One region of the Segeticoccus sp. genome, then DNA from elsewhere that is predicted to be linked to it. Evidence: riboswitches for the same ligand, from Rfam matches in the RefSeq annotation. Region 1 holds a riboswitch; each other region holds the start of a gene.

Region 1 (9,720 bases):
TCGCCGGAGACGGCGGCGAGCACGCGCGGCTCGACCTGGCCGAGGTCGGCGCGGACCAGCACGTGTCCCGGGTGGGCCGCCACCGCCGGGCGCAGCGGAGTGGGCAGGTTGTGCAGGCCGTTCTGCGCGGTCATCCGGCCGGCCGCGCCGTCGCACGCGGTCCAGTCACCGCGGAGCCGGTCGTCGGTGCCGACGTGGGCGTCGAGCCAGCGCCAGCCATAGGTAGTGGCGATGCGCTCGGCCTTGCGCCAGCGCAGGAGGGCGTCGACCACCGGGTGGGCATGGCGGTAGGGCGCGAGTCGGTGCTTGCGGGTGTCGGGGACCTCGATGCCGACCGCCGCGAGCAGCGCGCGCACCTGTGCGGGGTTGCGCAGGTCCGTGGACTCCCGGCCCGGGACGTGCCGCAGGACGAGCTGGTCGCGCTGCCGGCGGAGGGCGAGCTCCTCGGCCGGGTCGCGCGGCCGCGGGCCGGCAGCCTCGGTGATCAGCTCCTCCAGGGCGGTCCGGTCGACCGGGAGCCCGTGGACCTGCAGCTCCACGGCCAGCAGGGCTGCGGCCGACTCCGACGTTGCGGTGCTCACCGCGCGCGGGGAGACACGGTCCAGCCGCGCGACCTGCCGGCGCGCCGTCTCGAGCAGCAGCTCGACGGACTCGAGTGGGCCGGCTTCCGCGGCCGTCGTCGCGTCCGGCTCGGCGTCGTCGAAGAGCGTGGCACCGCCCCCACGGTCGAGCAGGGTCGCTCGGCTGGCCCGCTCGGGCACCGACGGAGGGGCGGGCTCACCGCGGCTGGCGGCGACCGCGGTGGCCGGGTCAGCGCGCCAGCCCCCGTCGAGCAGCCGGTGGGCCTCCGCGACGTCCCAGCAGCGCGCGAGCTGCACTCCGTCCTCCACCGGGGCACGTGCCGCGGAGGCCGCCTCCCACCAGACCCACCGTGGCCGGCGCTCTGCCTCCAGGGCCCGCACGGTGGCGGCGAGCTCGGCCAGCTCGACCTCGACCCGTAGCCGCGGCCCCACGACGGCGGCGTGCTCGCCGGTGACGACGAGGGCGTGCAGGGACGCCTCGTCGATACCACTCACGTCCCCATCCAACTGCGGGCCACCGACAGGCTCGACAGGGGGGACACAGCGGCACACGGCAGCGGGGCGGCATACCAGCGGGTGGGGGCACCACAGTGACGGCACACGACCGCGGGCGGCGGCGACCGTGGTCGCCACCGCCCGCGGTGACTGCTGCTGAGCGGCCGCTCAGACGGCCGACTTCAGGCGCACCTGCCGCTTGATCCGAGCCAGCATGGCCACCATGCCGCGCATCCGCAGCGGGGAGACGGCGTCGGTGAGCCCGAACCGGAAGGGCGCGTCGTCGGGCACCGCCAGCACCTCGTCGACGGTGAGGCCGTCGAGGCCCTCGTGCAGGATGCCGGCGAAGCCACGGGTGGTGGGCGCCTCGGCCGGGGCGTGGAAGAACAGGTGCACGGTCCGGTCGCCGGCAGCACCGCCGCCCTCGGCCGGGTCCACCTCCACCACGAGGAACAAGGGTGACTGGCACTCGTCGACGCGCTCGAGCTGCTCCTCGTGGCCGGCATACCGCTCGGGCAGGTCGGGCAGGCCGTCACTGAACTCGAGCAGCAGCTGCAGCCGGTCCTGCTGGGACACGGAGGTGAAGTCCTCGGCGATCTCCGTCAAGGCCTCCGGCAGCTGGTCGGTCGTGGACTGGGTGGTCGTGTCGGTACTCATCGTCTCCATGGTCTCTCCGGTGGGCCGGTGCGTCACCTTCGCTCGCGCGGCACCCGCGCTGGCGACCCGGGTGCGGGCGCGCCGCGCGCCGGTGTCAGCGCTCGATCGGCACCCGCACGGCGTTGCCCCACTCGGTCCACGACCCGTCGTAGTTGCGCACGTGCGGGTAGCCGAGCAGGTGGGTGAGGACGAACCAGGTGTGTGAGGAGCGCTCGCCGATCCGGCAGTAGGCGACGACGTCGTCGTCGGGGGCGAGGCCCTGCTCCTGCTGGTAGATCTGCTCGAGCTCGTCACGGGACTTGAAGGTGCCGTCCTCGGCGGCGGCGCGGCTCCACGGCACCGACTTCGCGCCGGGGATGTGGCCGCCACGGACCGCGCCCTCCTGCGGGTAGTCGGGCATGTGCAGCAGCTCGCCGCTGAACTCGCCGGGGGAGCGGACGTCGACCAGCGGCTTGCCGAGGTGCGCCAGCACGTCGTCCTTGAACGCCCGGATCGGCGCGTCCTCGCGCTGCACCACCGGGTAGTCGACCGGCTCCGGCTTGGGCACGTCGCGGGTGAGGTCGCGCCCCTCGGCGATCCACTTGTCCCGGCCGCCGTCGAGCAGCCGCGCGTCGGGGTGGCCGAACAGCGTGAACACCCACAGCGCGTAGGCAGCCCACCAGTTGCTCTTGTCGCCGTAGATGACCACGGTCGTGTCCCGGCCGATCCCGCGCTCGCCGAGGATCTGCGCGAAGCGCTCGGCGTCGACGTAGTCCCGGGTCAGCGGGTCGTTGAGGTCGGTGTGCCAGTCCACCTTGACGGCGCCGGGGATGTGGCCGGTGTCGTAGAGCAGCACGTCCTCGTCGGACTCCACCACGACGACGCCCGGGTCCTCCAGGTGCTCGGCGAGCCAGTCGGTGGTGACCAGGCGCTCGGGGTGGGCGTAGGCCTGCAGCTTCTCGTTCGGGTCGTTCGGGACGGACATGCTCAGGCGCCTCCGGTCGGTCGGGTCGGTTGGGGTCAACTCCTAGGCACAACGCCGACGGCGCGTGCCGTATGCCCCACCTTCCTCCTCCTCCGGCGGCCGCCCCACACCGGGCTGCGGTCAGCCGGGACGCAGCGCCTCGACCGCCTCGATGGTGTCGGCGTCCTCGGGGCGCTTGTCCGGTCGGTGGCGCACGACCCGGGCGAAGCGCAGCGCCAGCCCTGCCGGGTAGCGCGGCGAGCGTTGCACCCCGTCGAAGGCGACCTCGTAGACCACCTCCGGGCGCAGGGCGACCTGGTAGCCGTCGGTCGGCCCGGCGGCGTGCTGCGGCAGCTCCTCGGTCTGCCAGCGCAGCATTGCGTCGGTCATTCCCTTGAACGTCTTGCCGAGCATGACGAAGCCACCCGGCGGGCCGAACCGCCCGTCGGGGTCGCGGGCGCCGAGGTGGATGTTGCTCAGCCACCCGGTGCGTCGCCCGTTGCCACGCTCCACCGCGAGGACGACCAGGTCGAGGGTGTGCACCGGTTTGACCTTCACCCAGCCCGCCCCGCGCCGACCCATCTCGTATGCCGAGTCCCTCGCCTTGACGACGACGCCCTCGTGCCCGCGGGCGAGCGCGTCGGCGAGGAACGCCTCCGCGGCGGCCACTGCCTCGGCATCGGCCGGGTCGGGCACGGTCGCAGCCGGCGTGAGGTGCTCGGCGGGCAGCGCGGCCTCGAGGGCGGCCCGGCGCTCGTGGCCGGGCCGGTCCAGGAGGTCCAGCCCGTCGAGGTGCAGGGCGTCGAAGAGGAAGGTGGTGAGCGGTGACTGCCGGCGTCCGGTGGCCGGGTCGGTTCGGCTCGCCGTGCGCGAGGCGGTCTCCTGGAACGGCTTGGGCCGGCCGTCCGGCGCCAGCGCGATGAGCTCCCCGTCGAGGATCGCCGAGGCGACCGGGAGGTCGCGGACCAGCTCCACCACCTCGGGGACGCGGTCGGTGATGTCGTCCAGGGAGCGGGTGAGCACCCGCACCCGCTCACCGTCCTTGTGCAGTTGCGCCCGGATCCCGTCGAGCTTCCACTCCACCGCCGCGGGGCCGGTGCGCTCCAGCGCCTCGGGCACCGACTTCGCCGAGCTCGCCAGCATCGGCGAGACGGCTTGGCCCACGGTGAGCCGGAACCGTTCCAGTGCCGCGGGTCCGTCGCGCAGCACCGCGGTGGCCACCTCGGCGAGGCTGCCGCCCACGGTCACCGCCCGGCGCAGCTCGGCCAGCGGCACCTGCGCTGCCTCGGCGACCGCCGACATGACCAAGGACTCCTGCGCACCCTGACGCACCTCGCCACGGACCAGCCCGGCCAGTAGCCGCCGCTCGGGCAGGGTCAACCGGTGCAGCAGGCCGTCGAAGACGGCCCGGCGCCGCTCCGTCGACCCGGTCCCGGCCTCGGCGGCGCAGGCCTGTAGGCAGGCGTCGACCGCGCGGACCGTCACCGTGGGCCCGTCGGGCTCCTCCGACCTCGAGCGGAACCAGGTCATGGCCACGCCGGTGCGCCGCTGCCGCAGCGAACCGGACAGGTAGCGGACCACCAGCCACAGTTCGTCCGGTGGGCTGGTGGCCGGTTGCTTGGTGGCGCGGGTGAGCAGCCCGGCGAGGGCCGTCACCTTGGCGCGTCGGGAGCCGGTGTCGGCCAGCTCGGCGGACAGCTGAGCCAGGTCGGCGAAGAGCACGCCCACATGCTGACACTCGGGGCCGACACGTTGGGCGCGTCGGCACGTCGGACCCTGCGAGCGGCAGCCGCCGCTGGCAGGATGGCGACCTGATGGGGACGACCCGCCACAGGCGGGCCGGGACGCACGTCAGGCACCTCGAGGAGGAGCAGCGATGGGGTCGTTCGACAGGGACGACGGCGAGCGGGCCGGGGACCACGTCGACCGGATCGAGCAGGACGCCACGGAGCGGGACGAGGACGAGACGATGATCGATGCGGGGATGGCCACCGGGCTGATCGAGAAGCTCCTCGACGTCGGCATCGACGGCAAGGGCCGGTTCGACTCCGCGCAGCACGTCGCGGACACGGCGCTCGCCGAGCACCCGGAGCCGGGCGCGGCGATCGACAAGATCTCCAGCCAGCACCTGCGCCTGGCCGCGGCGGGCGGGTTCGTCACCGGGTTGGGCGGGCTCGTGACGATGACGGTGGCCCTGCCGGCCAACGTGGTCGGGTTCTACCTGCTCGCCACGCGTGCGGTGGCGGCCATCGCCAGCGTCCGCGGGTACGACATCCGCCGCCCCGAGGTGCGCTCGGCCGTGCTGCTCGCGCTGGTCGGGGCGGACGCGGACGACCTGCTCAAGAAGGCGGGCCTGTCCGGGGGCGGACGACTCGCGAACTTCGCCGTGGAGCGGCTCCCCGGGCCGGTGCTCATGGCGGTCAACAAGGGCGTCGGCTTCCGGCTCATGACCCAGGTGGGCAAGAAGACGCTCGCCCGGTTCGGCAAGGCCGTCCCCGTCCTCGGCGGCGTGGTCGGCGCGGGGCTGGACACCTACCTGCTCAAGCGGATCCTCGACCACGCCAAGCACGAGTTCCCGCCGAAGACGCACGTCCTCACCCGCTGAGGCTCCTCGGCCCGCGGAATCCCCCGAGCCCGCTGGACGTTCCGTGGATGACCGTCGCCGCACGACAGGAGACCACATGGCTGCGACCGCCACGCTCCGCTGGGGCATGTTCCGCTCCATCGCGAAGGCCATCCGCCGCTCGACCCGTCCCGGGGCGCCCGGACTGGCCGAGCGCCTCGCCGCCGTCCCACGCCTCGCCCGCGCCCGCATCAAGGGGGAGTACACCGGGGTCTCCGGCCGGGAGCTGCTGCTCCTCGCCGGTGCCCTGCTCTACGTCATCTCCCCGGTCGACCTGATGCCCGAGGCGCTGTTCGGCCTGTTCGGTCTCGGCGACGACGCGGTCGTGGTCGCGTGGATCGCCGCCGCGCTCATCCACCACACCGACGACTTCCTCGAGTGGGAGCGTCGGCGCGCCCAGACCATCCCCGGTCAGGTCATCGGCTGATCGCGGGCGGTCAGGGCTGCCGCGGGTCGAGCGGCTCCGGCGGCTCGATCGGCTCAGGAGGGTCCACCGGGTCCGGCGTGTCGAGGTGTGAGGCCGGCTCCGGCGGCGTCGGGGGCCGCTCCTCGTGGTGGCGCTCCTCGGCGATCCGGTCGGCGGCGCCCTTCGCGCCGTCGCTCACCTTGTTGATCGTGTCGGAGTACTTCCCCTTGGTCCGCTCGTCGAGGAAGCTGCCGCCCTTGTCGATCGCCTGGTCGATCTTGTCGCCGTGCTCGTCGGCGAGCTCACCGGCGCGGGTCCGCGCCTGACCGAACATCTGCTTGGCCTTGTCGAGGAAGCTCATCGTCGCTCCTGCCCTGTGCGGTATGCCGAGTGCGTGCCTCCCGCTCCCGACTCTAGTCAGTGCCCGGCACCGCACAAGCCCCTCCACAGGCCCCTCCTCCACAGGCCCCTCGGGGACGGCCCGCCCGTCCACAGGCGCGCACCGGAGGGCTGTCGGGGTCCGCCGGAGCGGCCGCAGGGTCGAGGCATGACATCGACACCGAGGACACCCCGCCCACCCGACTCCGGTCCGGAGAGCGCCCCCAGCCAGGTGCTGCGGTTGCGCACTCCGGGCGACCTGCTGGCTTTCCTGCCCTACCAGCTGGGCTACCACCCGCGTCGCAGCGTCGTGGTCGTCTGCTGGCACCAGCGGCGACTCGGCCTGGTCCAGCGGGCCGACCTACCGGAGGACTGGGAGGTGGAGGAGGCCCTCGACGTGCTCCTGCCCGTGCTCTTCCGGGAGGATCCGTCGGCCGTGACCCTGGTGGGCTACGAGGACATCGACGGCGAGTCCCACGAGCTGCTCGGGGCGCTCGCCGACGAGTGCGTCGACGGCGACATCCAGGTCCGGGACCAGCTGGTGGTCTGCCGCGGGTTCTGGCGCTCGCTGGCGTGCACCGACCCGAGCTGCTGCCCTCCGGGCGGCAGCCGGCTCCCCGACCCCGCGCAGGTCCCCGCCGCCGTGGAGATGGTGGCGCGTGGCGTCCGGCCGGCACTGGACCGGGCGGGCCTGGCCGACCGGCTCACCGGCACCCGGCCGCTGCTGGAGCGCGCCGTCGCCGCCGAGGCCGAGCAGCTGCAGGCCGTCGCGCCGCGGCCGTGGGAGGCCACGCGGCTGGTGCCGTGGCGCGACCAGGCGCTCGCGGCCTGGGCCAGGGTGCTCGGCGTGGCCGCCGACGCCGGGCCGGATGCCGCGGTGCCCGTCGCCTCCCTGCCCCCGGGCGACCTGGCCCGCGCCGCCGTCTCCCTCGTCGACGTGGAGGTGCGCGACGCCCTCATCGCCTGGCTCACGCCGGGCAACCTTCCGTTCGAGCTGGTCGACCCCGACCTGCTGGCGCAGGTGCGTCGGCACCTGTCGGCTGCGGGTGGCGCCGACGATGAGGACCGGGGTCGCGTCATCGAGCAGCGACTCGTGGAGCTGTGCGCTGCGCTGCCGGCCGCCTGGGCGGTGGCTCCGCTCACCGTGCTCGCCACGCACAGCTGGTGGCGCGGCGACGGCGCGCTGGCACGAGTCGCCGTCGAGCGCGCCCTGGCGAGTGATCCGGCATACCGGCTGGCGCAGCTGCTCCTGCAGATGATCGACCACGCGGTCCGCCCGGAGCGGGCCGCGGCGGCCGCCGAATCGGCGGCCCGGCCGGGGCCACCGGGCACCGCCGCCTGAGGTCAGGCGGCCACCGGGGCAGGGTCCCGCCGGTCGGCGGCTCCGCGCGAGGTCCGACCGGCCGGCGGCGGGGTGTCCGTGTGCTGGACGTCCGGATGCGCGCGGGCGCGCCCGGCCGCTATCGTGTCCTGCAGGTCATGAGTTCCAGCACCAAGCCCCGGCTTGCTGGACGGCAACCCTCCTCCGCGGTGGGGTGCCCCGGGTGATGACCGGGCCGGCCCGGAGCGGGTCGGCAAGCGCGGACCCTCCGTGGGTCCGGACCGACCCAGGAGGCGCTGTGACCATCACGACCCAGCGAACGTGCCCGGCGACGGCCCCCCGCGTGTGCCCGGAGGCCCCGCCGCACCACCTCCAGTACCGCCAGATCGGTGCCCTCGACCTGGAGACGGGCGGGCGCCTGCCCGAGGTGCGGGTCGCCTACGAGACCTGGGGGCGGTTGAACGCCCGCGCGGACAACGCCGTCCTCGTCGAGCACGCGCTCACCGGCGACAGCCACGTGGCGGGCCCGGCCGGCCCCGGCCAGCCCACCCCGGGCTGGTGGGACGGGTTGGTCGGACCCGGTCGCCCCCTGGACACCGACCGGTTCTTCATCGTCGCCACCAATGTCCTCGGAGGCTGCCGGGGGACGACCGGTCCGGCCTCCACCGCCCCGGACGGGAAGCCGTGGGGGAGCCGCTTCCCCTTCGTGACCATTCGCGACCAGGTGGCGGCCGAGGCCGCGCTGGCCGACCAGCTCGGCATCCACCGCTGGGCGGCGGTGCTCGGGGGTTCGATGGGCGGCATGCGCGCCGGGGAGTGGGTGGCGAGCTACCCCGACCGCGTGCAGGCGGCGTTGGTGCTCGCCAGCACCGGGGCGGCCTCGGCCGAGCAGATCGCCTGGTGCCAGCCGCAGTTGCTGGCCATCCGCCAGGACCCTCACTTCCGTGGCGGCGACTACTACGACCATCCGGTCGGCCCCGACGCCGGCCTCGGGCTCGCCCGGCGGATCGCGCACGTGACCTACCGCAGCGAGCAGGAGCTCGCCGACCGGTTCGGACGGCGTGCGCAGGGGACCGAGCAGCCGCTCGGTGGCGGTGGCCGCTACGCCGTGGAGAGCTACCTGGACCACCACGCCGCCAAGCTGGTGAACCGCTTCGACGCCAACTCCTACCTCGTCCTCACCGAGTCCATGAGCTCGCACGACCTCGGGCGGGGGCGTGGCGGCGTCGCGGCGGCGCTCCAGGGCTACACCGGTCGGCTCCTCGTCGCCGGCGTCGACAGCGACCGGCTGTACCCGCTGCGCCAGTCCGAGGAGCTGGCCGCAGCGGCCGGCCAGCAGGCGACCATCATCCGGTCCGAGTGCGGCCACGACGCGTTCCTGCTCGAGACCGCGCAGGTCGGGGCGCTGGTGCGTGGGCTCCTCGCCTGACTGGGGCGCGCCGATCCGGTAGCGTCGGCCGCACTGGTCCTGGCTGGAGGAGGCTTGCGTGGCTGTCGTCGTCGGATACGTGCCGACCAAGGAGGGGCGGGCCGCGTTGCACCGTGCGGCGGAGGAGGCCCAGATCCGGCGGACCCGGCTGATCGTCATCAACTCCAACCGGGGCGGGCGTGACTTCGACGCCGAGGAGGCGCGCCGCTTCGAGCGGGAGCTGCAGGAGGTCCAGGCCGAACTCGACCAGCAGGGCATCGACCACGAGGTACGCCAGCTGGTGCGCGGCAACGAGCCCTCGGAGGACCTGATCGCCGTCGCCGAGGAGGCGGGCGCCGAGCTCATCGTCATCGGTCTGCGGCGTCGCACGCCGGTGGGCAAGCTGATCCTGGGCTCCAACGCGCAGCGAATCCTGCTGGACTCGCCGTGCGCGGTGCTCGCGGTGAAGGCGGCGGGCTGAACCCTCTCGCGGCTCGTGCGACGTCGCCGCTGTCGTTCGCGCAGGTCAGCCGCGCCGACGGACGACGTCCGGGCGTGGTCGGGCATACGATCCGGGCTCGCGACGTTTTATAATGGTGTGCACGTAACCCCGACCGGCCCGGCCGGTCCGGGTGAAGACCGCCCCCCGTCCCGTTTGAGCAGACGATCGCCTCAGCCCCTCGAGGCGATGTTGTCGCGTGCGCCGACGTTCTCCGTCCGCGACGAAAGGTAGTTGGTGTCGCCCGTGTCGAAGTCCTCGACCAGCTCGTCCGCCTCGTCCCCAGCCCCCCAGACCTCGAGCGGTTCCGCGCTGCCCGCCGAGTTCTCCCACCCGGCCCTGCAGGAGCTCGTGCGCCAGGGCACCGTGCACGGTCAGGTCGACGCTCGCCAGCTCGGCGACGCGCTCG
Region 2 (9,720 bases), on a different contig from region 1:
GACCGGGTCCGGCAGGTTCTGCTCGGCATCGTGCGCGACATCGTCCTGGCTGCGCTCGTGCAGGAACTCCAGCACCTGCTCCCTGCTCACCTTCATGGGGCTACCTCCTCCGGCGGTCGACGGGCGCGCCGCCTTCTCCATCGTGCCGACCGAAACGGCCCGCGGCCACAGCGGGCGCCGAGGGCGCGGGTGTGGCCACGGGCCGTGGAGCCCGGGGCTGGGTGCCGGTGCGGTCGGGGAGGTCAGTCGCCGACCTTGCCCGCAGCGTCCTTGCCGGCCTTCTTGGCGGCCGTGGCGGTCTTGCGCGTGCTCGTCGCGGTGGCGCGGGTCGCGCGCTTGGTGTTGGCGGTGCGCTTGCGTGCCGTCGTCGCCGTCCGCTTCACGTCACGCTGGACCTCCTGCTCGGTGTCGCCGACGGCGCGTCGCACGGTCGTGACCGCGCCCTTGCCCTGGGCGATCACGGTGTCCGCGTGGGCGAACAGGTCCTTGGTGGACTGCTGCCGGCGGAGCCGGGCCACCAGCTCCTGGCCGCGGCGCGCGAGGTCGGCGTAGGTGTCCTGGGCCTGCCCGGCGGCGAGCGCGGTCCGGCTGAGGGCCTCGTTCGGCACCTGCTGGGCCTGCCCGGCGAGCTCGTCGGCGCGGCGGCGGAGGTCCTCACGCGTCAGCTCCGCACGCAGCTGCTCGGCCCGGGTGCGGGCCTTGCGCACCTGCGCCACGGCGAGGTCGGTGGCGCCGACGGCGGCGTAGACCGGGCGGGCGTCGCGCAGCGCCTTGGTGAAGCCGCTGAGGTCCTTGGTCAGGTCCTTGGTCAGGTCATGCAAGAGAGTCATGGTTGTCTCCTTCGGTGGGGTGATCGCGGGGATCGGTGGTCGTGTGGTGGGTGCCCGCCGGGTCGTCCCCGACCAGCGAGGCGTAGACGTCGAGCAGCACCCGTCGCTGTCGGTCCGTCAGCCGAGGGTCGGCCAGGATCGCCGTCGCCACGTCGGGGCGCTCGGCACCCTCCACCCGCTCCTCGAGGATGCCGGCGCGCACGTAGAGCGACTCGGCCGAGATGCGCAGGCCCTTGGCCAGCTGCTGCAGGATCTCGGCGCTCGGCTTCTTGAGCCCGCGCTCGATCTGGGACAGGTAGGGATTGCTGATCCCCGCCAGCTCCGAGAGCTGGCGCAGCGACAGGTGTGCACCCTGGCGCTGCTCGCGCAGGTAGGCGCCCAGCTCTGACACGTGGGGGATCGGGTTCACGTCTCCATCATGCTTGCTCTAGTTAGCACAATGCAAACTCGGCAAGCGTGAGGTGGCTCACCGACGATTTCGCAGGTGAGGGGCGTGTCCGCGCGGCAGGTGGGTACGGGACGTCCCTGACGGACCCACCCAGAAGGAGGGGACCACCATGAGCAGCACCCCTGACCCCGGCCGCAACCGAGGAAGCCTGCCGAGCAGCGAGCCGGACGAGCCCCACGACCACCGCACCCTCGCCGAACGCCTCACCGGCTTCGGGCGCCGACACCACGGCCCCACCCGCGGACACCAGGGCGGAGGCGCGACGCGCGCCGGCGCGGGATCGACCGGCACCGGCGCGGCCGGGCTGGCCGGCACCACGACCCCGCCGCGCAACGTCGCCACCGCGGGCACCGAGTACGACACCCAGCACGGCACGGACGGTGCGGGCACCACGGGCGCCGGCACGACCGGCACGACCAGCACGGACACCACGAGCGCACGTCCGACCGACCCGGGCACCACGAGCGCACGTCCTGCCGACACGGGCGCCGCGAGCGCGCGTCCTGCCGACACGGGCGCCGGCCCGAGTGACCGCACGGCCGGCGACGAGGCCGGCTACGGCCATGACCGCTACGGAGACCGATACGACGACGACCGCAGCCACGGCGACCACTCCCACACCGCCGCAACTGCAGGGGCCGGCGCAGCAGCCGGCGCCGCGGGCGCGGGACTCGTGGGACGCCACGAGGCGCGGGAGGACGACCGGCGGACCGATGACGATCGCTCGGACGCCGAACTCGCGGCAGCCGACAACCGCTACAGCCGCCGCGACCGTGACGTGGCCGACGACACCGAGACGGTGAACGACCGTGACACGGTGATGGCGCGACAGCGCGACCGGTTCGGCGGGGCACGGATCGCGACCGGCTTCTTCGGCTGGATGGCCGCCACCGGCCTGGCCGTGTTGATGACGGCCCTCACCGAGGCCATCGGCACGGCCTTCGGCGCCAACCCCGCCACGAGCATCCCGGCCGTGACTCGCACCACCGGTCAGACGGCCAAGACCATCGGCTGGGGCGGCACGATCGTGCTGCTGATCATCATGTTCCTCGCCTACCTCGGGGGAGGCTATGTCGCGGGGCGGATGGCCCGCTTCAACGGCATCCGCCAGGGCGGTCTGGTCTGGCTCTGGGGGCTGGTCGTCGCGGTCATCATCACCGCGATCGCCCACTTCGCGGGGACGCAGTACGACATCCTCGGCCTGCTCAACAACTTCCCGCGGATCCCGATCGATGTCGGCGTGACCCGGTGGGGCATCGGCGCGCTCATCGTCGTGGCCATCGCCGGCCTGATCGGCGCCCTGCTCGGCGGCCTGTGGGGCATGAGCTTCCACCGCCGCGTGGACCGCGCCGGCCTCCCCCACTGATCGCCGTCCACGATCGTTGTGCGCTGATGGCTGCTGGAGCGGCCACCAGCGCACAACGATCGATGCCTCCAGCCCGCCCGACCGCCCCCAGGAGCGTCGGCGCGACCCGGGCGGCCGCGGTGGCCTGAACTCGCCGGAGCGGAACGTAGGCTCAGAACCGTGAGCAGCACCGCGTCGCGCGCCGGCTTCGTGGGCGACCGGGTCAGCCAGCGCCTGCGTGGGCTGCCGCTGCCGGCGCGGACCCTCGCGGTCCACGTCGGCGGCCAGCTGCTCTGCCTGCTGGTCGTCGCGGCGCTCGCCGTTGCCCGGCACCGTGACCTGCTGCCCACGCTGGCCGTCTGGGACGGGCGGCACTTCCTGGCGATCGCCACCCACGGCTACGACGTCGTCTCCGGTGACCGCGTCCCCAACTCCCCCGCCTTCTTCCCGGGGCTGCCCGGTCTCATGGCGCTGCTCTCGGCCGCTCTCGGCATACCTGCTCTGTGGGCCGGGCTGCTGGTCTCGTGGCTCTCGGGCCTGGCCGCCTCGCTGGGACTGGTCCGGCTGGCACCGCACCTGCCCGGCCTGCGGGGGCAGCGCGCGCTGGTGCTCGTCGCGGTGTTCGCGCTGGCGCCGATGTCCGTGGTCCTGCTCATGGTCTACACCGAGGCGCTCTTCTGCGCGCTGGCCGCGTGGGGGCTCGCCCTGTTGCTGGAGCGACGGTGGCTGGCCGCCGGGCTGCTCGCGTGCGCCGCCGGTCTGGTGCGCCCCACCGGGCTCGCCGTGGCCGGTGCGGTGGTGGCCGCGGCCGTGGTGGCCTGTGTCGAGGGGCGGGACTCCTGGCGCAGCTGGCTCGCCGCGCTCCTCGCGCCGTTGGGGTTCGTCGGCTACGTCGCGTGGGTGGGGCTGCGGATGGGCCGGCCGATGGCGTGGTTCGCGGTGCAGCGAGAGGGCTGGGGCACCCACGTCGACTTCGGGGTGGGCACGGCACGCTACGTCCTCCAGACGCTGCGCGATGCGCCGGCCCTGCTCGACGTGGTCACGGTCGCCACGATGACGGCGGCCGTGGTGCTCTTCGTCATCTGCGTGCGGCAGCGCCAGCCGTGGCCCGTGCTGCTCTACAGCGGGCTGATCCTGCTGGAGGTGCTCGGCAGCGACGGGATCATGAACTCGCGGGTCCGGCTGCTCATGCCCGCCTTCCCGCTGCTCGCCCCGATCGCGGCGCGGCTCGCCCGTGAGCGGCTGCCGCACCTCACGGTGCTGCTGCTCGGCGGCGGGCTCGTCACCTGCTGGTACAGCGCCTACGCGGTCCTGATCTATCCCTACGCGATCTGAGCCACCACGCGGTGCCCGCCCCGTGCGGCCGCGCCGGCGCCGCTACTGGCGCACGATCTCGGTCTGCGCCGCGCTCACCCCACCGATCACGAAGTCCGCGTCGGTCGGGGTGTTGCGCTTGACCACGACCAGGCCGATCGGGCCGTCCTCGAAGTGCCGGGCCACCGAGGTGAGCCGCCCCACGGTGCGCCCGTCGAGCACGACGTCGGAGTCCCGGTCCGGCAGCACGTGCCCCGACCCGTCGAGGTGCACGAACGCGATCCGGCGCGGCGGCCGGCCGAGGTTCTTCACGCGCGCGACGGTCTCCTGCCCGCGGTAGCAGCCCTTGTGCAGGTGCACCGCCGTGCGCAGCCAGTCCAGCTCGTGCGGGATGCTGCGGTTGTCGGTCTCGAGGCCGAGTCGTGGCCGCCACGCGGCGACGCGCAGGGCCTCCGCGGCCCACGCGCCGGCGAGCGGCCGGTCACCGACCGCCTCCGCCAGTCGGTCCCGCGGCACGACCAGCTCACGCCAGACCCGCTCCGTGCCCGGGTGCTCGGCGACATCGCTGTATGCCGTGCTGTCACCGACCACCGCGGGCCACGGGTCCACCCACGCCACCGGCTCTCCCTCGGCCATCTCGGCGCCGATCGGCTCGCCGAGCACGCCGAAGTCGGCCGTGACGTCGTGGACCTCCACCCGCAGCATGAAGCGCATCGAGTCCAGCCAGGCCGCGGCCGCGGCCGCGGCGCCCGGCTCGACGGTGATCCACGTCGTCTCGCCGTCGTCCACGACGTGCAGGTCGTGCTCGATCCGGCCCTTGGGCGTCAGGATCAGCGCCTCGGTCGAGTGCCGTGGCGGCAGGTCGGTCAGCTGCTGGGTGGTGAGCGAGTGCAGCCAGCTGAGCCGGTCCGGCCCGGTCACGGTGAGGACACCGCGGTGGGACAGGTCGACGGCGGCGAGGCCCTCGGCGAGCAGCCGCTGCTCGCGCAGCGGGTCACCGTAGTGGGCGGCGACGCCGGCGTCGGGGCCCTCGTCGGCCACGGCCCCGGGCCGCTGCAGCAGCGGGCTGACCGGGTGGGCCGTCTCGGCAGGGGCGTCGGTGGACGTGCTGGGGGAAGTGGTCATCGTCTCCTCGTTCATGCCTGCTCGCCCGGCTGCTGCGGGTCGTGCTCGCTGCGGCACTCGGCACACCATCCGTGCACCGCGAGGTGCCGCACGTCAGCGACAAAGCCGTAGCGCTCCAAAAGATTCCCCCCCAGCCCCGCGGCGACCGTGACGTCGGCCTCGATCACCCGCTCGCAGTTCTGGCAGACGAGGTGCAGGTGGTCGGCGTGCTCGGCGAGGTGCCAGGTCGGCGAGCCGTGCCCGAGGTGGGTGTGCGTGACCACGCCGAGCCGCTCGAGTGCCTCGAGGGTCCGGTAGATCGTGGACAGGGGCACCGCCTCACCGCTGCGCTCCAGCTCCGTGGCGATGGCGTCCGGGGTGCTGTGGCCCAGGCCGCCCACCACGTCGAGGATGCGCCGCCGCTGCGGTGTCATCCGCATGCCGCGTTCCCGGAGGGATTTTCCGATATCGCGCACATCTCGAGCCTAACCGCCCTACCGTCGAAAACGTGCTGGACGAATTTTCAGACGTCAGCACGGTGGGGGAAACCGGGGGCCATCGAGGTCGGAACCTCGCCGTTGTCGTCGTCATTGCCGTGTTCCTGCTGGTGATCGGGATGGTCGCGAGCTATCTCGCCTTCGCCGGTCTCACTGTCGCGTCCCAGGTCAAGCATGCCCCGCTGCTGCCGCCCGTCACAGCGACCGACAACGGGCACACCCTGACCTCGGGCAACTCCGCCGCTGGTCCGGACGCAGTGCGGATTCGGCCTGCTGCCAAGGGCGCCCAGAACCTCCTGGTCGTCGGCTCCGACAGCCGCGACCAGATCCGCAACGGCCGCTCCGACGTGATCGTGCTCGTCCACATCGCCGCGGACCACAAGAGCGTGCAGCTGATTCACTTCCCACGGGACCTCTACGTCGACGTCCCCGGGCACGGCAAGGACAAGATCAACGCGGCGTACGCCTACGGCGGAGTCCCGTTGCTGGTCAAGACGTTGAACCAGCTGATCGATGTGCCGATCGACCACGTCGGGCTCATCGGCTTCACCGGGTTCGAGCGGATGACCGACGCGGTGGGCGGCGTGACGGTCTACGCCGAGGAGGCCAGCAACGAGCGCACGGTGATCCACCGCGGGTGGAACCACCTCGACGGGAAGCAGGCGTTGGCCTTCGTCCGGGAGCGCCACCAGCTGAGCCTGGGGGACATCTCCCGGGGTCGTCGCCAGGAGGCATTCATCAAGGCGTTGCTCCTCAAGGGACTGAGCAAGGACGTGCTGGCCAACCCGGTGACCCTGATGCGCTTCCTCGACGCCGGCACCGAGAACCTCACCGTCGACCAGGACTTCTCCACGCGCGACATGATCTCGCTGGCGTTCTCCCTGCGCGGTCTGCACTCGGAGGACGTCACCTTCGTCACGGCTCCGTGGGTCGGATTCGGCACGACCTCGACGGGCGCCTCCATCGTCGTCATGGACGAGCAACGCATGCGGGACCTGTCCGACGCGCTGCGCAACGACGACGTCCGCGCCTACGAACGGGCCAACCCCGAGGGTTGAGTCCCTGAGTTCGCCGTCGGGACAGGCCCGTTCCGTCGCCCTTGTCGTGCCCCGCACCGCCGTCCAAACCGTGTGCCGTCCACATGGTGAATGCCTCGTGCGGATCGCGGCCTCCGCGTCCTACGGTGCTGCCACCTATCCAGAGCGACCGAGAGACTTGGCTCGACGACGTCGCAGCAACCCCCCGGGGACGGGCGCGGGTGCTACCGCCAAGAGCGATGGAGGCACCGTGCGAGACCCGCTGCGACACAACCCTTGGCACGTGCGGCGTCGGCACATCGACCTGTGCCGCACGGCGGCGGCGATCTGTCGCCGACGTTGCCGCTGAGTGCGAATCCGGCTGAATCAGCTGGCGCCTCAGCGCATTCCGCTCCATCGGCTGCGGTAACACGGGTTTCGCAGCCGCCCCGCCCTCATCCTCGCACCACGACAGGAGCACAGCCATGTCCGTGACCGACACCATCGACCGCACCACCACCGCCCCTGACACCACGACGCAGTCCGAGCCGCAGCGCATCACCCCGCGCGTGGCGGCGCGGCTCGTGCCCGGCACCGCCACCGAGGTGCGCATCGACGCGGGCCACCACGCCTTCACGATCGACGAGCCGGAGGCACTCGGCGGCACCGACCTGGGCGCCAACCCGGTGGAGCACCTGCTGGCGGCACTCGGCGCCTGCCAGGTGATCAGCTTCCAGGTCTGGGCCCAGAAGCTCGGGATCGAGGTGGACCACGTGGCGGTCGACCTCAGCGGGGACCTCGACCTGCGCGGCTTCTTCGGCACCGCCGACGACGTGCGCCCCGGGTTCGAGCAGATCGAGGTCGCCGTGCGGCTGGAGGGCCCGGAGGACCGGGAGCGCTACCAGGAGCTGGTGGACGCCGTGGAGGAGCACTGCCCGGTGCTCGACAACCTGCGGGCGACCGTGCCCGTGCGGGGCTCCTTCACGCTGCTCTGACCGAGCCGGCCGGGCTCAGGCGACGCGCTTGAGCTCGGCCGAGGCGTGGCTCGTGACCGGCTGGCCCATGGCGGCCATGTCGAAGGCCCACATCAGGCGCTGCTCGACCAAGCCGTAGAGGCGCTTGCCGGCGGTGTACTCCTTGGCGGCGGGGCTGCGCATGACCCCGTCGGTGGCCAGCTCGATGACGGGCTTGTCCGGGTCCCGGCGGCCGGCATACAGCTCGACGATCCCGGTGTTGTGGGTGAGCAGCAGCTCGATCTCCCCCGAGGGCAGCGGCCTCCAGAACCCCAGCTCAGTGGCCAGCGGCCGCACCATCTGGCCGTCCTCGTCCAGCAGCCAGGTGTGGCTCTGCCACTCCAGGAACGGGCGCTTGTCGTGGGTGCAGATGATCTCCTGCCCGAACCGGACCGACTCGATCGTCGGGTAGCCGACCACGCCGGCACCCTCCCACCTGCCGACGAGCCAGGCGAGGGGCGCCAGCTCGTGGGGCAGGTCCGGGTCGATCTCGAAGGGCATCAGCGCGCGCTGTTCTTCACCCGGTAGACCACGTAGCACGCGAACCAGGTGATGAGCAGCGTGATGAAGATGAGCAGGCCGTCGTAGAAGAGCGTCACGGCCCCGATCGTAGCGATCGCCGCCGCGTGTCCCGGCGACGGGAGGTCACGGCAGGAGCGCCCGGCACACGAGGTAGGCGACGACCCCGTCGAGCAGCACGGTGGTCACTCCGGCGGCGAGCTGCGGACGGGCCGCGACGAGCGCCGGCAGCGCGGTGACGACACGCCGCAGGGCGTGGCTCACCCCGGTGCACACGACGCCGAGCAGCAGCGCCACCCCCCATGGCACCGCGACGGCGACCGACAGGGCCACGGCCAGTCCCGCACCGACCACGAGCTCCAGCGGCAGCAGCCAGGCCCGCAGCGCCTCACCCCGGAGGAGGTGGTCCAGCAGCGCGCCGGCCGCGACCCCGATGACCGCGACGGCCGCCACGCCGTCGCCGTGCGGCAACCGGGACAGCCCGACGAAGCCGACCCCGCTGGCGAGCGCGGCGATGCCGGTCAGGGTCCCGGCCACCGTCGTGACGAGCCGCGGCCGGCCGTCCCGACGCAGGAGCTGGTGCACGAAGGTGAGCAGCACCGCACCGGCGACGGCGGCGGGCACGAGCCGCAGCAGCGGCGCGTCCGCGGTCAGGAAGGCGGCCGCCGCGACGGCGAGCGCGGCGAGCAGCAGGACACCGCTCGTGCCGCGGGGGCTGGGCAGGTCCAGGATCCCCGGCCACCCCCAGGCGAGCACCGCCCCACCGGCGGCGACGACCAGCGCCGCGATCCCGGGGCCGGCATACACCGAGGCGGCGACCAGGCCGGCGGTCACCAGCGCACCCACGACCACCAGGGCCCCGCTGCGCAGGCTGGTGAGTGTCTCCCCCGACCCCCCGGCCGGCTCCGCTGCGGCCGCCTCGCCGCCGTCGAGCTGCTCCGGCATACCGCGCATCATGCCTCACCCCCCGGCGAACGGAGGCAGGACCTCCAGCACCGCGCCCGACTCGACGGCATCCCCGGGAGCCGCGGCGCGCCCGTCCTGCAGTACCGAGGAGACCGGTATGACGTCCCGCAGCCGCGGGTGCGCCCGCACCGCCGCCTCCATCACCTCCGCCACGCTGCCACCGGTGAGCTGCTCGACGTCCACCCCGGCCGCCGCCCGGGCACCGGCCCAGTAGCGGACGGTGACCACAGGGGTGGTGTCCGTCTGCTGGTGAGGACTGCTCGGCATACCGGTCACGCCACTATCCTGCACGGCGTGGCGCGCGTGCTCCTGCTCACCCACCTGCCGACCCGCTCAGCGGAGGTGCTCCCCGCGCTCGGGCTGCTCTCCCACGAGGTGGCCGTGCTCGAGGCCGCACCCACGGCGCTGCTGGACGCGCCCTCCGCCGACGTCCTCCTGCTGGACGCCCGCCGCGACCTCGCCGGGTCCCGGTCGCTGGCCCGGGTGCTGCGCACCGGAGGGCTGTCGGTCCCCCTCCTGGCGGTGCTGACCGAGGGCGGGCTGACCGCGGTGAACGGCGACTGGGGCCTCGACGACGTGCTGCTCGACACCGCCGGTCCCGCGGAGGTGGAGACCCGGCTGCGCCTGGCCGTGAGCCGGGCCGGGGCGGACCCGGACGCGGCCGAGGA
Region 3 (9,720 bases), on a different contig from region 1:
GGTGCACGACCGACCGTTCGGCCGTCGTCTCGTCCGCTGCCGGCTCCGGGTCCACCTCGGGGGCGAACCCGAGGTCGGCCAGCAGCTGCACCACCGGCTGGTGTGGTCCGGTGCGGGGCCGCGGCCCGCTGGGAGCGCTGGGACGGGCGGCCAGCCGAGCTCCCCAGCGCCGACCGGCGGCTCGCGCCCTCCCGGCGGGCTCCGCGTCCTCGGCCAACTGCTCGGCGAGGACGACCGCGAGGTCGGCGTACTGCCGGGCGCCGGGGGAGAGGGTCACCTCCTCGGTGGAGGCGTAGAGCCAGGCCGGCCGGCCGCGTCCGGACGCCGCTGCCCGGGTGCGCTCGGCCAGGCCGCAGGCGACGAGGCCGTCGAGGTGCTCGCGGACGGTGTTCGGGTGCTGGTGGCTCAGCGCTGCCAGGGCCGCGACCGTGCAGGGCTCCGGCTGGTCGCGCAGCAGCTCGAGCACGCGCGTGCGCGAGGGGGACAGGATGGGCGCGGTCCGCCGCCAGTCGGTCCCGCGCGGTCCCAACCCCGACCGACGAGGTCCGTATGCCGTGCGCCCACCGGCGCGGGACGGCGACCCCCCGGGCAGCCGGGGGGCCGGGCTGCGGGTGGGGCGAGGGCTCAGATTATTTTCCACGGGACAGATAGTAATAAAGTTGGCGGCAGGCCGCGAGCCCGCGGTCCACCCCGGCGGAGCCGTCCGCCACGACCAAGCAGGGAGCCACCTGAGATGAACAGCGTCGTCGTCGCCACCAGTGCGGCGGACTCGGCCGCCGTGGAGGCGGTCAAGCAGCACCACGCCGAGCTCGCGGCCTCGCTCGCCACCCACGCGCAGGCCCTCGTCGCCGCCGCCGTGGAGGACCGCGCCGGGTCCTCGGCCGCCGCGGTCGCCCGGCAGTCCCTCGTCACCTTCTGCGAGGCGGAGCTCGTGCCGCACGCGCTCGCCGAGGAGAAGGCGATGTACCCCCTGGCCCACCGGGACGACCGGGCGAGGCTGCTCATCGAGGCCATGCTGGCCGAGCACCGGGTCATCACCGACCTGGTCCGGGCCGTCCGCGACGCCCCGACGCCGGTGCACGCGGCGGGCTTTGCCACCGCCCTGCGCGTGCTCTTCGACAGCCACCTCGGCAAGGAGAACGACCAGGTCCTCCCGCTCCTCGCCGCTGACCCCGCCGTCTCGCTGCAGGATGTGCTCGGCGGCATGCACGAGCTGCTCGGGGCCGCGGCCCACCAGCACGAGCACACCCACGCCCACGAGGGGACCGACGCGGCCGCCCACGGCGAGTCCCACAGCTGTGGCTGTGGCGAAGGTGGCTGCGGAGGCGGCGCCGCCTACCCCGAGCTGGACGCCCGCGTCGTGCCCCACGCCATCCGACACGCGACCGTCTTCGGCGCCCTCGACGCCGTCCCGGACGGCGCTGGCCTGGTGCTCGTCGCCCCGCACGACCCGATTCCGCTGCTGCAGCAGGTCGAGCAGCGCTTCGCCGGCCGGTTCAGCACCGAGTACCTCGAGCGCGGCCCGGAGGCGTGGCGGATCCTGTTCACCGCCGGCTGATCCCACCCCGCGTCCCCCGTGGGACCGGTCCGGATCGCGAGATGCCGGTCCCGCGGGGTGGTCGTGGTGGGCTATCGTTCGGGACAGGTCATGAGCGTCAGCGCCAAGCCCCGGCTCGCTGACCGGCAACCCTCCAACCGCGGTGGGGTGCCCCGGGTGATGACCAGGTCGGATCTCCGCCGTCCGCACAGCGGCGCGACGGAGCCCGGCAAGCGCGGGCTCGCAGTTCCTGCACCCGCACCGCTCGCGCGGTGCCCATCGCCACCGCACGAGCACCCGCGCGCCTGTCACCGCGAAGGCGCGCGTCCCGGCATACCGCACCAGGCAGGAAAGGCACGAACCAACGATGGCTGACAACTCCCCCCAGTGGTCCTTCGAGACCCGGCAGGTCCACGCAGGTCAGACGGTCGGCGAGACCCACGCGCGGGCCCTGCCGATCTACCAGACCACCTCGTTCGTCTTCGAGGACACCGATGACGCAGCCGACCTCTTCGGGCTGAAGAAGCTCGGCAACATCTACACCCGGATCATGAACCCGACGGCCGACGTGGTCGAGCAGCGGATCGCCAGCCTCGAGGGCGGGGTCGGCGCGCTGCTGCTGTCTTCCGGCCAGGCCGCCTCCACCTTCGCGATCCTCAACATCGCCGAGGCCGGTGACCACGTCGTCGCCAGCCCGAACCTCTACGGCGGCACGTACAACCTGCTGAAGTACACCCTCGCCAAGCTGGGCGTGGAGACGACCTTCGTCGAGGACACCACCGACCCCGAGTCGTGGCGCGCGGCCGTGCGGCCGAACACGAAGGTGATCTTCGGCGAGACGATTGCCAACCCCAAGGGTGAGGTGCTCGACCTCGAGCGCATCGCGGAGGTGGCGCATGACGTCGGCGTTCCGTTCATCGTCGACAACACGATCGCGACGCCCTACCTGCTGCGGCCGCTGGAGTGGGGCGCGGACATCGTCGTCCACTCGGTGACCAAGTACCTGAGCGGCCACGGCACGGTGATCGCGGGCGCGCTGGTCGACGGCGGCACTTTCGACTTCGCCGCGCATCCGGAGCGGTTCCCGAACTACAACCAGCCGGACGAGAGCTACCACGGCTTGGTCTACGCGCGGGACTTCGGCGTCGGCAGCCAGTTCGGTGCCAACCTGGCGTTCATCCTCAAGGCGCGGGTGCAGCTGCTCCGTGACCTGGGCTCGGCCCCGGCACCGTTCAACGCCTTCCTCGTGGCGCAGGGCATCGAGACGCTCAGCCTGCGGATGGAGCGGCACGTCGAGAACGCCCAGAAGGTCGCGGCGTTCCTCGCCCAGCACCCACAGGTGCAGTCGGTGCGCTACGCCTCGCTCCCCGACAGTGAGTACTACGAGCTGGCCCAGAAGTACACGCCTCGCGGCGCCGGTGCGGTGCTCGCCTTCGAGATCAAGGGCGGCCTCGAGGCGGGCCGCAAGTTCGTCGAGGGGCTGACCCTGCACAGCCACGTGGCCAACATGGGCGACGTGCGCTCGCTGGTGATCCACCCGGCGTCCACCACGCACTCCCAGGGCAGTGACGAGGCCCGCCTCGCCGCGGGCGTCACCCCCGGCCTGGTGCGCCTGTGCGTCGGGATCGAGCACATCGACGACATCATCGCCGACCTCGAGCAGGGGTTCGCCGCCGCCAAGGGCTGACCCCGGCACCACTCCGCACGAGCACACGACCGGGCGGCACACCGACGCTGGTGTGCCGCCCGGTCGCCTTTCCCGCCGCGGTATGCCGTGCGCTCACCCCTGCGGCGCCTGCACCCCGGTCAGTGGTCGAGGACCGCCCGGAGGAACTTCTGGGTCCGCTCCTCCTTCGGGGACGTGAAGATCTGATCGGGCGGGCCCTTCTCGACCACGACGCCCTGGTCGAACATGACCACCCGGTCGGAGATCTCGGCGGCGAAGCGCATCTCGTGGGTCACCATCAGCATGGTCATGTCGCTACTGGTCGCCAGCTCCCGGATCACCTCGAGGACCTCGCCGATGAGTTCGGGGTCCAGGGCCGAGGTCGGCTCGTCGAACAGCATGACCTTCGGCCGCATCGCCATGGCGCGGGCGATGGCGACCCGCTGCTGCTGGCCGCCGGAGAGCTGAATCGGCTTGTGCTGCAGGTGCTTCGACAGGCCCACCAGGCCGAGCAACTCCTCGGCACGCCCCTCGGCCTCGCTCCTCGACAGCTTCAGCACCTTCAGCGGCGCCTCGACGACGTTCTCCAGGGCCGTCATGTGCGGGAACAGGTTGAAGGACTGGAAGACCATGCCGACGTTGCGGCGCGTGGCGCGCATCTGCTTGGTCTCCTTGGATCGGTGCCCGCGGCGGACGTCCCACAAGGTGCCGCCGTCCACCGTCACGACTCCTTCGTCCGGCGTCTCGAGGGTCATGAGGATGCGCAGGATGGTCGTCTTGCCGGAGCCGGACGGCCCGATGATGCAGACCTTCTCGCCCGGGCTGACCTCGAAGTTCAGAGAGCGCAGGACGTGGTTGTCGCCCCAGGACTTGCTCACGTCCTGGAAGGTGATCATGGCGTTGCGCGACGTGGCCCCGGTGGCGCCCGCGCGGGTCGCCACCGGGGACTGCGTCCGGGGGCCGTTCTGCAGGTTCTCAGCGGGAGATGACAAGGCGACGCTCCAGGAGTCGGATGAGCAGTGAGGCGGCCATGCTGACCGTGAGGTACATCAGGCCGGCGATGGTGACGGGTTCGAGGTAGCGGTAGGTGCCCGATCCGATGGCCATGACGCGCCCCATCAGCTCGTAGATGGTGATGGCGAACAGGACTGCGGAGTCCTTGAACATCTGGACCAGGTAGTTGCCCAGCATCGGCACGACGGAGCGGATGGCCTGGGGGAGGACGACCCGAACCCAGGTCCGTGCCTTGGGCAGCGACAGCGCCGTGGCTGCTTCCCACTGCCCGGCGGGGACGTCGTTCACCCCGGCGCGGTACACCTCGGCCGTGTAGGCGCTGTAGTTGATCCCGATGACGGCGATTCCGGTCACCAGCGGGCTGAACTTGATGCCCAGTCCCGGTAGCGCGAAGAACGCCAGGTAGGCCTGGACGAGCAGGGGAGTGCCGCGGATGAACTGCACGTAGAAGCCGAACAGGGCGGACGCCACGGGGATGCGGGAGAAGCGCACGATGGCGACGAGCAGCCCGACGACGAGCGCGATGGCCGTGCCGATCACGGTGATCTGGATGGTGAGCCAGAGACCCTGGAAGAGCTGCGGCAGGATCGACAGGGCGAACTGGTTGTCCCAGCTGATGATCGAGTCGGTCGTCACGGCGTGACCCCCTCAGTGGCGGGCCGCATCCCGGCCCCTCGGAAGATCGACCGCGAGGGACGGTCGATGGCGAAGCGCCGTTCCAGCCAGCGGCTCAGGAGCGCGAGGAGCTGGGAGAGGATGAAGTACAGCACGAGGAGCGTGAGGTACACGGTCAGAGTCTCCCCGAAGGCGTTGCGAATGAACTCTCCACGGAAGGTCAGTTCCGAGACCCCGATGAACGACACCAGGGAGCTGTTCTTCAGCGTGTCGACCATGACGTTGCCGAAGGGCGGCAGCATCGCCGGAACCGACTGCGGGATGAGCACCCGCCGCATCCGCAGCGACTTGCCCATGCTCAGGGCGATGCACGCTTCGTTCTGGCCGGCAGTGCGACTCACGATGGCGCCGCGCACGATCTCGGCCGCATAGGCTCCTTCGTTCAGCCCGATGGCCAGGACGCCGGCGAAGAGCGGCGAGAGCTGCACCCCGAAGGCCGGCAGGGCGAAGTAGAAGAAGAACAGCTGGACGACCAGGGACGTGCCCCGGAAGACCTCGATGAAGAAGACCGAGATCCCGCGGACGACCGCGTGCTCGGAGAGCCGCCCCAGCCCGGCCACGAAGGCGGTGAACAGGGCCAGGGCGATCCCGAGGACCGTGACGAGGACCGTGAGCTGCAGTCCGTGCCACAGCACCGGGACGGCGTAGGCCAGGAAGTCAGAGGACATCGATGTTCACTCCGATCGGCTGCGGCCGGCCCGTCAGCCCTTGTTCTGGCACAGCTCCTTGGCGGTGACGCCCTTGACCGCCGAGGGATCGAAGCCCCACTTGTCCAAGATCTTCTTGAACTCGTCGGTCTGCTTGAACTTGGCGAGCTCGGCGTTGTAGACGTCGAGGAAGGACTGGTCACTCTGGCGGAACGCGGCACCGGAACCGGTCTTCGGGGCGTCCTCCACGGGCGGGGTGACCTCGAAGCCCTTCTCCTGCTCATGCAGCGCCCGCAAGGACAGGGTCGGCAGGAAGAAGGCGTCCGCCCGTCCCTGGATCACGGCTTCGACGCCGCTGCGGTTGTCGTTGATGCGGATCAGCTGCTTGTCCGGCACCTTCGCGGTCTGCAGGATGCCCTCCTCGAAGCCGCCGGGCAGCACGACGATCTTCAGGTCGGGATGGTCCAGCACGTCCTGGACGGTGGTGATGTGCCGGGGGTTGCCGGGCTTCACGCCGAAGGACTCGGTCGAGACGATCACCGGCTCGGAGTAGAGCACCTCGGCGCACCGGGACTGCTTCATGAACAACCCGGCAGTGATGGCGTCCCAGCGGTCGGCCTTGAGGCCCGGGATCATCCCGTTGTACGGCGTGATGACGCCCTGGATGTCGGGGATCCCGAGGCGCTTGACGACCGCCCGGAAGACGTCTGGCTCGCAGCCGGTGACCTTGCCGTCAGCCGTGACCTTGGTGTACGGAGGCTCGTTCGCGATGCCCACCCGGAGGTACCCCTGCTTCTTGCCCTTGGCGAGCAGGTCGGTGGCGCCTCCCGTCGCGCCGGCGGTTCCTCCCGCGTTGGCAGCTGGAGGCTTCTCGGCCGAGCTGCAGCTCGAGAGCCACGCGGCTGTCGGTGCGACGACGGCGGCTGCTCCGAGCCCCCTCAGCAGGGTCCTGCGGCTGATCTCGTGGGTCATCTGTTCGCTCCGATCTTCGGTGACACCCGGGCAGGCGAGCGCGACGGCACGTCCTTGGTGGAGATGCTGGCCGAACGTAGTGACCCCCTCGTAAGATTGTCAACAATCTTCATCGGTTTGTGACCCAGCCGGGAAATGGAGCGTGAGGGCGGCCCGTCTGGGCACCTATCCTGAGCGGTATGCCCGAGCCCTCCCCGTCCTCGACGCCTGCCCGCGGCGGCGGGGGCCAGCGCCGGGGACACGGTGGCGGCGCGCGCGTGGCCGGGGACCGCCGCGCCCGCCGACCCCGGGAGAGCGCGGAGGCCCGAGCCGCCCGTATGGCGCGGCGCCGCGCCTCGGTGCCACCGGTCACCTACCCCGAGCACCTCCCGGTCGTCGAGCGCCGGGACGACATCGCGGCGGCGATTCGCGACCACCAGGTCGTCGTCATCGCCGGCGAGACCGGCTCGGGCAAGACGACGCAGATCCCGAAGATCTGCCTCGAGCTCGGCCGGGGGATCGGCGGCATGATCGGGCACACGCAACCGCGCCGGATCGCGGCCCGGTCGGTCGCCGAGCGGCTCTGCGAGGAGCTCGACGTCGAGCTGGGCGGGGCGGTCGGCTACCAGGTCCGGTTCACCGACCAAGCCTCCCGGGACACCCTCGTCAAGGTGATGACCGACGGCATCCTGCTGTCGGAGATGCAGCGCGACCGCGACCTGCGCCGCTACGACACCCTGATCATCGACGAGGCGCACGAGCGCAGCCTCAACATCGACTTCATCCTCGGCTACCTCAAGCAGCTGCTGCCGCGCCGTCCCGACCTCAAGGTGATCATCACCAGTGCGACCATCGACCCCGAACGGTTCGCGAACCACTTTGCGGCAGAAGCGAAGCCGGCGCCGATCATCGAGGTGGCCGGTCGCACCTACCCGGTCGAGATCCGCTACCGCCCGCTGACCCGGGAGCAGGGCGATGAGTCCCCCGCAAACGGGAGGTCCCCCCAGGTCGAGGTGGACCAGGTCACCGGGATCGTCGAGGCGGTCGAGGAGCTGTGGACCGAGAACCGCGGCGACGGCGGGGGCCAGGACATACTCGTCTTCGTGTCCGGCGAGCGTGAGATCCGTGACGCCGCCGAGGCGCTCACCGGGCTGCAGCTGCCCGGCACCGAGGTGCTGCCGCTCTTCGGCCGGCTCTCCGCGGCCGAGCAGCACCGCGTCTTCGCTCGGCACTCCGGCCGGAGGATCGTGTTGGCCACCAACGTCGCCGAGACCTCGCTCACCGTGCCGGGGATCCGCTACGTCGTCGACACCGGCACCGCTCGCATCTCCCGCTACAGCCAGCGGCTCAAGGTGCAGCGGCTGCCGATCGAGCCCATCTCGCAGGCCAGCGCGAAGCAGCGCTCCGGCCGGTGCGGCCGGGTGGCCGACGGCATCGCGATTCGGCTCTACTCCGAGGAGGACTTCGAGGGCCGACCGGAGTTCACCGACCCGGAGATCCTGCGCACCAACCTGGCCTCCGTGATCCTGCAGATGATCTCGTTGGGGCTGGGGGAGATCCGGCAGTTCCCGTTCGTCGAGCCACCGGACTCCCGGCAGGTCGCCGACGGCGTCCGGTTGCTGGAGGAGCTGCAGTGCCTCGACGCCAAGGCGACGGACCCGCGCAGGAGGCTCACGGCATACGGGAAGAGCGTCGCGCGGTTGCCGGTGGACCCGCGACTGGCTCGGATGCTGATCGAGGCCGAACGCCACGGTGCGCTGCGGGAGGTGCTGGTCGTCGTCGCGGCGCTGTCCATCCAGGACGTGCGCGAACGGCCGAGCGACAAACAGGCGCAGGCTGACCAGCAACATGCCCGGTTCAAGGACGAGGACAGCGACTTCATCGCCCTGCTCAACCTGTGGCGCTACCTGAAGCAACAGCAGAAGGCCTTGTCCCGCAGCGCGTTCCGGAGGATGTGCCAACGAGAGTTCCTGCACTACCTGCGGATCCGGGAGTGGCAGGACCTGCACACCCAGCTCAAGCAGGCCTGCAAGCAGCTGGGGCTGCAGCGTTCGGACAACGAGGCGTCTGCGGAGGCGATCCACCAGTCACTGCTCGCCGGGCTGCTGTCGCACGTGGGGCTGCGTGACGCCGAGCGGCGCGACTACCTCGGCGCGCGCGGGGCGCACTTCCGGATCTCCCCGGGTTCCGCGCTCTTCCGCAAGCAACCGGAGTGGGTCATGGCCGCCGAGCTGGTCGAGACCAGCCGGCTGTGGGCGCGGATGAACGCCCGCACCGACCCGGCGTGGGTGGAGCGGGCCGCGCAGCACCTGGTCAAGCACAGCTACAGCGAGCCGCACTGGGAGAAGAAGCGCGGCAGTGCCGTGGCCCTCGAGAAGGTCACCCTGTATGGCGTGCCGCTCGTGGCCGGCCGGAAGGTCGCCTACGGCCGGGTCAACCCCGGGGAGGCGCGCGACCTGTTCATCCGCAGCGCCCTCGTCGAGGGTGACTGGGACACCCACCACCGGTTCTTCCACGACAACCGGAAGCTGCTGGAGCGGCTCAGCGACCTCGAGGCGCGGGCCCGGCGGCGCGACATCATCGTCGACGAGGAGACCCTGGTCGACTTCTACGACGAGCGGATCCCGGCCGAGGTCGTGTCGGCGCGGCACTTCGACGCGTGGTGGAAGAAGGCCAGGCAGCAGACCCCGGACCTGCTGACCTTCACCGAGGACGCGCTGGTGCGTGATGAGGCAGCGGGGGCCGTCCACGCAGCGACCGCGGACTACCCGCAGCGCTGGGAGCAGGACGGTCTGGAGCTGCCGCTGACCTACCAGTTCGAGCCCGGGGCCGAGGCCGACGGCGTGACCGTGCACGTGCCGGTCGAGGTCCTGAACCAGGTGCGTGAGGAGGGCTTCGACTGGCTCGTGCCGGGGATGCGGGAGGAACTCGCCACCGCGCTCGTCCGGTCGTTGCCCAAGGCGGTGCGCAAGCAACTGGTGCCGGCCCCTGACCGGGCCCGCGCCGCGCTCACGGTGACTGACCCCGGCCGTGGTGCGCTGACCGACGAGCTCGCCGAGGCCCTGCACCAACAGACCGGCGTGCCGGTGGAACCCACCGACTTCGACTGGTCCAAGGTGCCCGACCACCTGCGGATGACCTTCCGCGTCGAGGACCGCCGGCGCCGGCCCGTCGGGGAGGGCAAGGACCTCACGGTGCTCAAGGAGCGACTGGCACCGCAGGTGCGCCGG

What was found. Region 1 has a riboswitch for S-adenosylmethionine ahead of metX (homoserine O-acetyltransferase MetX). Riboswitches for the same ligand answer to the same signal wherever they lie in the genome.
Region 2: linked by a shared signal. The riboswitch ahead of VFL99_RS13415 (OsmC family protein) and the one ahead of metX (homoserine O-acetyltransferase MetX) in region 1 are both predicted to bind S-adenosylmethionine.
Region 3: linked by a shared signal. The riboswitch ahead of VFL99_RS11440 (bifunctional o-acetylhomoserine/o-acetylserine sulfhydrylase) and the one ahead of metX (homoserine O-acetyltransferase MetX) in region 1 are both predicted to bind S-adenosylmethionine.

The regions. Positions count from the first base shown of each region.
Region 1 covers NZ_DASSTI010000181.1:680-10,399, reverse strand. The annotation lists gene VFL99_RS17290 (DNA polymerase) at 1-1,076, opposite strand, end outside; gene VFL99_RS17285 (SufE family protein) at 1,245-1,733, opposite strand; gene VFL99_RS17280 (sulfurtransferase) at 1,828-2,697, opposite strand; gene VFL99_RS17275 (ATP-dependent DNA ligase) at 2,818-4,398, opposite strand; gene VFL99_RS17270 (EcsC family protein) at 4,553-5,281, shown strand; gene VFL99_RS17265 (YkvA family protein) at 5,358-5,726, shown strand; gene VFL99_RS17260 (antitoxin) at 5,737-6,066, opposite strand; gene VFL99_RS17255 (DUF4192 domain-containing protein) at 6,253-7,425, shown strand; SAM riboswitch class IV at 7,559-7,670, shown strand; gene metX (homoserine O-acetyltransferase MetX) at 7,703-8,833, shown strand; gene VFL99_RS17245 (universal stress protein) at 8,892-9,293, shown strand; partial or broken gene VFL99_RS17240 (RNA polymerase sigma factor region1.1 domain-containing protein) at 9,558-9,720, shown strand, end outside.
Region 2 covers NZ_DASSTI010000137.1:25,360-35,079, forward strand. The annotation lists gene VFL99_RS13375 (hypothetical protein) at 1-96, opposite strand, end outside; gene VFL99_RS13380 (hypothetical protein) at 243-830, opposite strand; gene VFL99_RS13385 (helix-turn-helix domain-containing protein) at 814-1,239, opposite strand; gene VFL99_RS13390 (TIGR04086 family membrane protein) at 1,388-2,644, shown strand; gene VFL99_RS13395 (hypothetical protein) at 2,804-3,958, shown strand; gene ygfZ (CAF17-like 4Fe-4S cluster assembly/insertion protein YgfZ) at 4,001-5,062, opposite strand; gene VFL99_RS13405 (Fur family transcriptional regulator) at 5,074-5,481, opposite strand; gene VFL99_RS13410 (LCP family protein) at 5,550-6,596, shown strand; SAM riboswitch class I at 6,729-6,821, shown strand; gene VFL99_RS13415 (OsmC family protein) at 7,040-7,549, shown strand; gene VFL99_RS13420 (heme-binding beta-barrel domain-containing protein) at 7,565-8,068, opposite strand; gene VFL99_RS13425 (hypothetical protein) at 8,213-9,031, opposite strand; gene VFL99_RS13430 (MoaD/ThiS family protein) at 9,047-9,319, opposite strand; gene VFL99_RS13435 (response regulator transcription factor) at 9,347-9,720, shown strand, end outside.
Region 3 covers NZ_DASSTI010000115.1:1,937-11,656, reverse strand. The annotation lists gene VFL99_RS11450 (helix-turn-helix transcriptional regulator) at 1-640, opposite strand, end outside; gene VFL99_RS11445 (DUF2249 domain-containing protein) at 734-1,558, shown strand; SAM riboswitch class IV at 1,645-1,779, shown strand; gene VFL99_RS11440 (bifunctional o-acetylhomoserine/o-acetylserine sulfhydrylase) at 1,905-3,224, shown strand; gene ehuA (ectoine/hydroxyectoine ABC transporter ATP-binding protein EhuA) at 3,344-4,099, opposite strand; gene ehuD (ectoine/hydroxyectoine ABC transporter permease subunit EhuD) at 4,179-4,853, opposite strand; gene ehuC (ectoine/hydroxyectoine ABC transporter permease subunit EhuC) at 4,850-5,560, opposite strand; gene ehuB (ectoine/hydroxyectoine ABC transporter substrate-binding protein EhuB) at 5,594-6,511, opposite strand; gene hrpA (ATP-dependent RNA helicase HrpA) at 6,691-9,720, shown strand, end outside.